Regions from separate parts of the Streptomyces sp. NPDC046197 genome, predicted to be linked through region 2. Evidence: riboswitches for the same ligand, from Rfam matches in the RefSeq annotation. Region 2 holds a riboswitch; the other holds the start of a gene.
What was found. Region 2 has a riboswitch for S-adenosylmethionine ahead of AB0A61_RS08330 (amino acid ABC transporter permease). Riboswitches for the same ligand answer to the same signal wherever they lie in the genome.

Region 1 (3,199 bases), on a different contig from region 2:
CCGCGAGACCGGCATCATCAAGCGCCTGCCGCACGGTGAGTTCATCGAGATCCACGAGCCGCTCAGCCAGGAGCAGCTGCACACGCTCACCGCGCACGAGCAGTACGCTCCGGCCGAGATCGGCCCGGCGGTCGACGAGAACGGCGTCGAGCGCAAGGTGAAGGGCTCCGAGAAGCTGCGCGCCAAGCTGAGCAACGCGTACTACGGCGAGGAGAACCAGATCCCGAAGCCGACTGTCGAGGAGTACCGGGAGATCACGAGCGGCCACGGCCACCACTGACCTCCCAGCGTCGCCACGCCACGCGAAGGGCCCCGTCCGGTGTACGGACGGGGCCCTTCGCCGTGCCCGGGGCTGGATAGGGTGGACCTGTTCGAGACCTGCGTCCCGTAGTCCGGGACACCGACCCAGGAGCGGCTTATGAGCGCTGTGACCCCCGCTGGAGGCGACATCGCGGCGGGCCGTTCCTGGCCCGCGGTACTGAACGCCCTGCTCGACGGCCGCGACCAGAGCGCGGACGACACGGCCTGGGCGATGGACCGGATCATGCGCGGCGAGGCGACCGACGCCCAGATCGCCGGGTTCCTGGTGGCCCTGCGGGCCAAGGGCGAGACGGTCGAGGAGATCACCGGGCTGGTCCGGGCCATGTACGAGCACGCGAACGTGATCGAGGTAGCCGGTCCGACCGTCGACATCGTGGGCACCGGCGGCGACGGCGCGCGGACGGTGAACATCTCCACGATGTCCTCGATCGTCGTCGCCGGTACCGGCGCGAAGGTCGTCAAGCACGGCAACCGGGCCGCCTCGTCCGCGTCGGGCTCGTCGGACGTCCTGGAGAAGCTCGGCATCAATCTGCAGCTGACCCCGAAGCGGGTGGCGGAGGTCGCCGAGGAAGCGGGCATCACCATCTGCTTCGCGGTGAAGTTCCACCCGGCACTGCGTCATGTGGCCGCCGCCCGGGGCCAGTTGGGCATCCGCACCACCTTCAACGTCATCGGTCCGCTCACCAACCCGGCGAAGGTGAAGGCCCAGGCGGTGGGCGTCGCGGATCCGCGCATGGCGCCGGTCGTCGCGGGCGTCTTCGCCGAGCGCGGCAACTCCTCCCTGGTCTTCCGCGGCGACGACGGTCTCGACGAGCTGACCACGACCTCCACCTCCCGGGTGTGGATCGTCCGGGACGGCAAGGTCACCGAGGAGCGCTTCGACCCGCGGGACGTCGGCATCGAGCTGGTGCCGGTGGAGGCGCTGCGGGGCGCGGACGCCTCCTACAACGCCGAGGTCGCCCGGCGCCTGCTGGACGGCGAGACCGGCCCGGTACGGGACGCCGTGCTGCTCAACTCGGCGGCGGCCCTGGTGGCCCTGGAACCGGGTTCCGGGACCCTGGCGGAGCAGCTCCGCGCCGGGATGCAGCAGGCGGCCGAGTCGATCGACTCCGGGGCGGCGAAGCGGACGCTGGAGCGCTGGGTGGCCGCGAGCAACGCCTAGGGGTCGCCTGGGGGGTGTCTGACACCCCCTGGCCCCTCGCCGACGGGTGTCCCGCGATCCGGACACGGGTTGCGGGACCGCGATCACTTCGCGTACGTTCCAGTATCAGGTCATGAGTGACAGTCATGAGGCCCCGGCCGACTGTCCGGCAACCCTCCGTCCGTGGCGGGGTGCCCCGGGTGAAGACCGGGCCGCAGGCAGCGAGGTCTGCGGCAAGCGCGGACCCCTCGCACGCTCCTGACTGAGCGTGGGGCCAGGGGTCCTGGTCGTTCGAGGGAGCCTTCCGTGAGCAAGCGAATGCGATAGGGCGTAGAGCCCCGCCTCCGCATCCCCCTTCCCCCTCCTCCGTGCTCGAGCCGCATCCGCTCGCACGGTGGTTCCGCTTGCCTCTCACCGGAGTTCGCCATGTCTGTCTCCACCCTTGCCGCCGACCAGTCCGTTTGTGCCCCGCTGCCCGTTCTGGGACGGGATGTCACCGTCCCGCTCGTCACCGGCGGTGAGGTCACCTACGCCGCCCTCGACTACGCCGCCAGCGCGCCGGCCCTCCAGCGCGTGTGGGACGACGTGGCCGCGTACGCGCCGTACTACGGCAGCGTCCACCGCGGCGCCGGCTATCTCTCCCAGCTGTCCACCGACCTGTTCGAGAACGCCCGCAGGGCGGTCGCCGAGTTCCTCGACTGCCGCGGGACCGACCAGGTGGTCTTCACCCGGTCCACCACCGACTCCCTCAACCTCCTCGCCCGCGCGCTCCCGGCCGACTGCCAGGTCTTCGTCTTCGAGACCGAGCACCACGCCTCGCTGCTGCCCTGGAAGGACGCGCGGGTCACCTACCTCAACGCCCCCCGCACCCCGCGGCAGGCGGTCCAGACCCTGGAGCGGGCGCTGGCCGACCGCGACCCGCACGGCCCCGCCCTCGTCTGCGTCACCGGCGCCTCCAACGTCACCGGCGAGCTGTGGCCGGTACGGGAGCTGGCCGCCGCCGCGCACGCGCACGGCGCCCGCGTCGTCCTGGACGCCGCCCAGCTCGCCCCGCACCACCCGGTGTCGGTGCGGGACCTCGACGTGGACTGGGTCGCCTTCTCCGGTCACAAGCTGTACGCCCCCTTCGGCTCCGGCGTCCTGGCCGGCCGTGCCGACTGGCTGCGCGCGGCCGAGCCGTACCTCGCGGGCGGCGGCGCCAGCCGCAGGGTCACGCGCCGCACCGACGGGGGAGTGGACGTGGAGTGGCACGAGAGCGCCGCCCGCCACGAGGCCGGCTCACCGAACGTCATCGGCGCCTACGCCGTCGCCTCCGCCTGCAGGGCCCTCACCGAGGCCGGCTTCGACACCCTCGTCGCCCGCGAGCGGTACCTGATCGACAAGGTGCGGGCGGGCCTCGCCGGGGTTCCCGAGGTCCGGGTCCTCTCCCTGTTCGGCGACGACGCCCCGAGGGTCGGCGTGATCTCCTTCGTGGTGGCGGGCTGGAACAGCTCCCACTTCGCCGCCGCGCTCTCCGCCGAGTACGGCATCGGCGTCCGCGACGGCCTGTTCTGCGCCCACCCGCTGGTCCGCACTCTGCTCGGCAGTGACCCGCAGGCCCAGGGCGAGTGCGGCGCCCCCGAGGCCGCCCCCGGCGAGAAGTCCCTCAACGCCATCCGGGTCAGCTTCGGCGCGGGCACCCCGGACGAACACGTGGAGCGCTTCGTGCGCGCGGTGAAGGAACTGGTCGAGGAGGGC
Region 2 (3,199 bases):
GTTCCTTGTCGCTGAAGGTGATGAGGGTGGCGTGGGGGGGTCTTGGGGTGCGGCGAGTCAGAGGACTTTGCTGAGGAAGTCCCTGGTCCGCTCGTGCCGCGGTTTGTCGAGGACCTCGGAGGGCGGGCCCTGTTCGATGATCTTGCCGCCGTCGATGAAGACGACCCGGTCGGCGATCTCGCGGGCGAAGCCGATCTCGTGGGTGACGATGACGAGGGTGGTGCCGCTGGTCGCCAGGTCCTTGATGACGGCGAGGACTTCGCCGACGAGTTCGGGGTCGAGGGCGGAGGTGGGCTCGTCGAAGAGGATGACGCCGGGGCGCAGGGCGAGGGCGCGGGCGATGGCGACGCGCTGCTGCTGGCCGCCGGACAGTTGCCGAGGGTAGGCGCCGACGCGTTCGCCGAGGCCGACGCGTTCGAGGAGTTCCTTGGCCAGTTGCTGCGCCTCGGGCTTGCCGAGCTTTCCGGTGGCGACGGGAGCGGCGGCCACGTTGTCCAGGACGGTCAGGTGCGGGAAGAGGTTGAAGTTCTGGAAGACGAACCCGATCCGGCCGCGCTGGGTGAGGATGGCCCGCTCGCTGAGCTCCTTCAGCCGCTCGCCCTGCCGCTTCACGCCGATCAGCTCGCCGTTGATACTGACGTAGCCGATCTCGGGCTTCTCCAGGTGGTTGATGACCCGCAGCAAAGTGGACTTGCCGGAGCCGGAGGGGCCCAGGATGACGGTGACCTCGCCGGGGCGGACGGTCAGGTCGACGCCGTCCAGTACCCGGTGGGTGCCGTACCACTTGTGCACGTCGTGGACCTCGACGGTGGCGGCCTCGACGTCCGCCACGGCTTCGAGCGTCTCGGCGGTCATACGGCGGCCTCCCGGCGGATGCGGGCCCGCAGGTCGGAAAGACCGGTGCGGAGCTTCTGCAGTGGCGTCGGCGGCAGTCCGCGGGTGGCTCCGCGGGCGTAGTGCCGCTCGACGTAGAACTGGATGACGGACACGATGCTGGTCAGGATCAGGTACCAGACGGTGACGACCAGCAGCAGCGGCACGATGTCGCCGGGGTAGGTGGAGCCCATGGTCTGCGCGGAGCCGAACAGGTCGAGCAGGGAGACGTAGAAGACCAGTGAGGTGCCCTTGATCAGGCCGATGAGCTGGTTGACGTAGTTCGGGGTGATCGAGCGCAGCGCCTGCGGGAAGACGATCTTCCGGAACTGGTAGCTCTTGGGCAGGCCGAGCGCGGCGGCAGCCTCGTGCTGGCCCTGGTCGACGGAGAGGATGCCGCCGCGTACGACCTCGGCCGCGTAGGCGGCCTCGTTGAGGCTGAGGCCGACGACGGCGACGACCATGTCGGTGGCGAGTCTCGACTCGTCGAAGGAGAAGAAGGCCGGCCCGAAGGGGATGCCGACGCTCACCGTCTTGTACAGGGCACTGAAGTTGTAGAGGAAGATCAGCACCACGATGAGCGGGATGGAGCGCAGCGCCCAGACGTAGGTCCAGCTGACCGCGCGCAGCGCCGGGCTCTTCGAGAGCCGGCCCAGTGCGAGCACGATGCCGCCGACAAGGCCCAGCACCGCACTGCAGGCGGTGACTTCGAGGGTGACCAGCAGGCCGTCGAGGATGGTGGGGCGCAGGAACCAGTAGCTCCAGCGGTCCCACTGGTAGAAGGGGTTGGTGACCAGTCCGTGCACGAACTGGGCGACCAGGACCAGCACGACCGCGGTGACGATCCAGCGGCCTGGCCGTCGCAACGGGAGAACTCGCTGCGCGATGAGGGCTTTTGACGGTTCGTCGGTGCTCGGCGCCTCGGCGAGGGTGACGGTGGCACCAGGGGGTTCACTCATGGTGGGCTCCGGCTGGGTGGGAACACCCCGGAAGCACGGCGGCATGCGGCGGTGCACACGACGGCGGGTACCGGGGGCGGGGAGGACGACGGCACACCGCGGTCGCGGTGTTCGTCAGGAAGTGCGGGGGCTGCGGGGAGAGGTCAGCCCCGACAGCGGGCGCGGCCCGGCGCGGTACACAGTGCGCTGTTCACGCGGAGCAGATCGACGGCACGATCGCCGACGAGCAGGTTCGCATACGACGGTACGCAGCTCCGGGAGCGGCGTGCGGCCGTCCTGGGAGCTGCGTACATGGCGTCACCGTCACTCTTCCGGCCCTGTGGACCTCGCGCTTACCGAAACTTCATCGGCCGGGTCGTCACCTGGGGCACCCCACCGCGATGGGAGGGTTGCCGGTCAGCAAGCCAGGGCTTGTCGCTGACGCTCATGACCGTTCTGGGCGGTAGTTAAAACAACGGCCCGAACATTTGTCAACGCCGGTCCAGCAGGTGGAAAGGCAGGCGAGCGGTGTGGGCCGTCCGGTCCAGGATCCGGACGGCCGCCCCGGCGGCCTTCAGGCCCCGGCAGCGGGCGCGCTGGCGGCGTTCGATGCCGTCGATGTCGAGGCGGACGCCGAACGCCGGGGGGCGGCGAGCATGCGGGCGTAGGCCCACAGGGTGGGGTGATCGGCGACGGATCAGGGCTTGAGGCGACCGGTGCCGAACATCGCGGCCGACCAGGCCGTCAGCGCCGCCCCGAGGCCCCAGACCACGGCAAGGGCCCAGCCCGCGCCGACGTCGCCCTGGCCGAGGAAGCCGATCCGCTCGACCTGGACCAGCCAGAAGACCGGGTCGAGGCGGCTCAGGACGTCCCAGAACTGCGGCAGTTGGTGGACCGAGTAGAAGACGCCGCCGAGAAAGCCCAGCGGCAGCAGGATGATCGACTCCATGGAGTAGACGTGGTCGAGGGACTTGGCGTGGCCGCCCGCGATCACGCCGACCTGTGCGGCGACCAGGAGCACGCCGAGTGTGCCGAGCAGCAGGACGAGAGGGCGGGCCGGGGTGGCGCCGTGGGTGAGCGGGAGTGCGACCGCCAGGACGCCCGCACCCACGACGACGCCTCGGGCGATGCCGCCGCCCACCAGTGCCGCGTTGATCTCCCACCACCTGAGCGGGCTCGCGAACACGTCGTCGATGTACTGGTCGCGGCGGGACTCGAACAGGCTGGTCGTTCCGTTGAAGAAGCCGACGTTGACGATCGCCTGGGTGAAGAGGCCGGGCACGATGAACCTGCCGTAGCCGATGCCGTCGATCGTGTCGACGTGCCGGCCGAGAGCCGATCCGAAGACGACGACGAACAGCACGGTCGACAGCACCGGGCCGACGACG

Region 1: linked by a shared signal. The riboswitch ahead of AB0A61_RS32210 (aminotransferase class V-fold PLP-dependent enzyme) and the one ahead of AB0A61_RS08330 (amino acid ABC transporter permease) in region 2 are both predicted to bind S-adenosylmethionine.

What each region holds. Positions count from the first base shown of each region.
Region 1 is NZ_JBEYZY010000032.1:15,274-18,472, reverse strand. It holds gene AB0A61_RS32220 (cytochrome bc complex cytochrome b subunit) at 1-280, shown strand, start outside; gene trpD (anthranilate phosphoribosyltransferase) at 419-1,483, shown strand; SAM riboswitch class IV at 1,592-1,708, shown strand; gene AB0A61_RS32210 (aminotransferase class V-fold PLP-dependent enzyme) at 1,889-3,199, shown strand, end outside.
Region 2 is NZ_JBEYZY010000004.1:284,119-287,317, reverse strand. It holds gene AB0A61_RS08335 (amino acid ABC transporter ATP-binding protein) at 58-855, opposite strand; gene AB0A61_RS08330 (amino acid ABC transporter permease) at 852-1,832, opposite strand; SAM riboswitch class IV at 2,156-2,264, opposite strand; gene AB0A61_RS08325 (hypothetical protein) at 2,303-2,485, opposite strand; gene AB0A61_RS08320 (ABC transporter permease) at 2,509-3,199, opposite strand, start outside.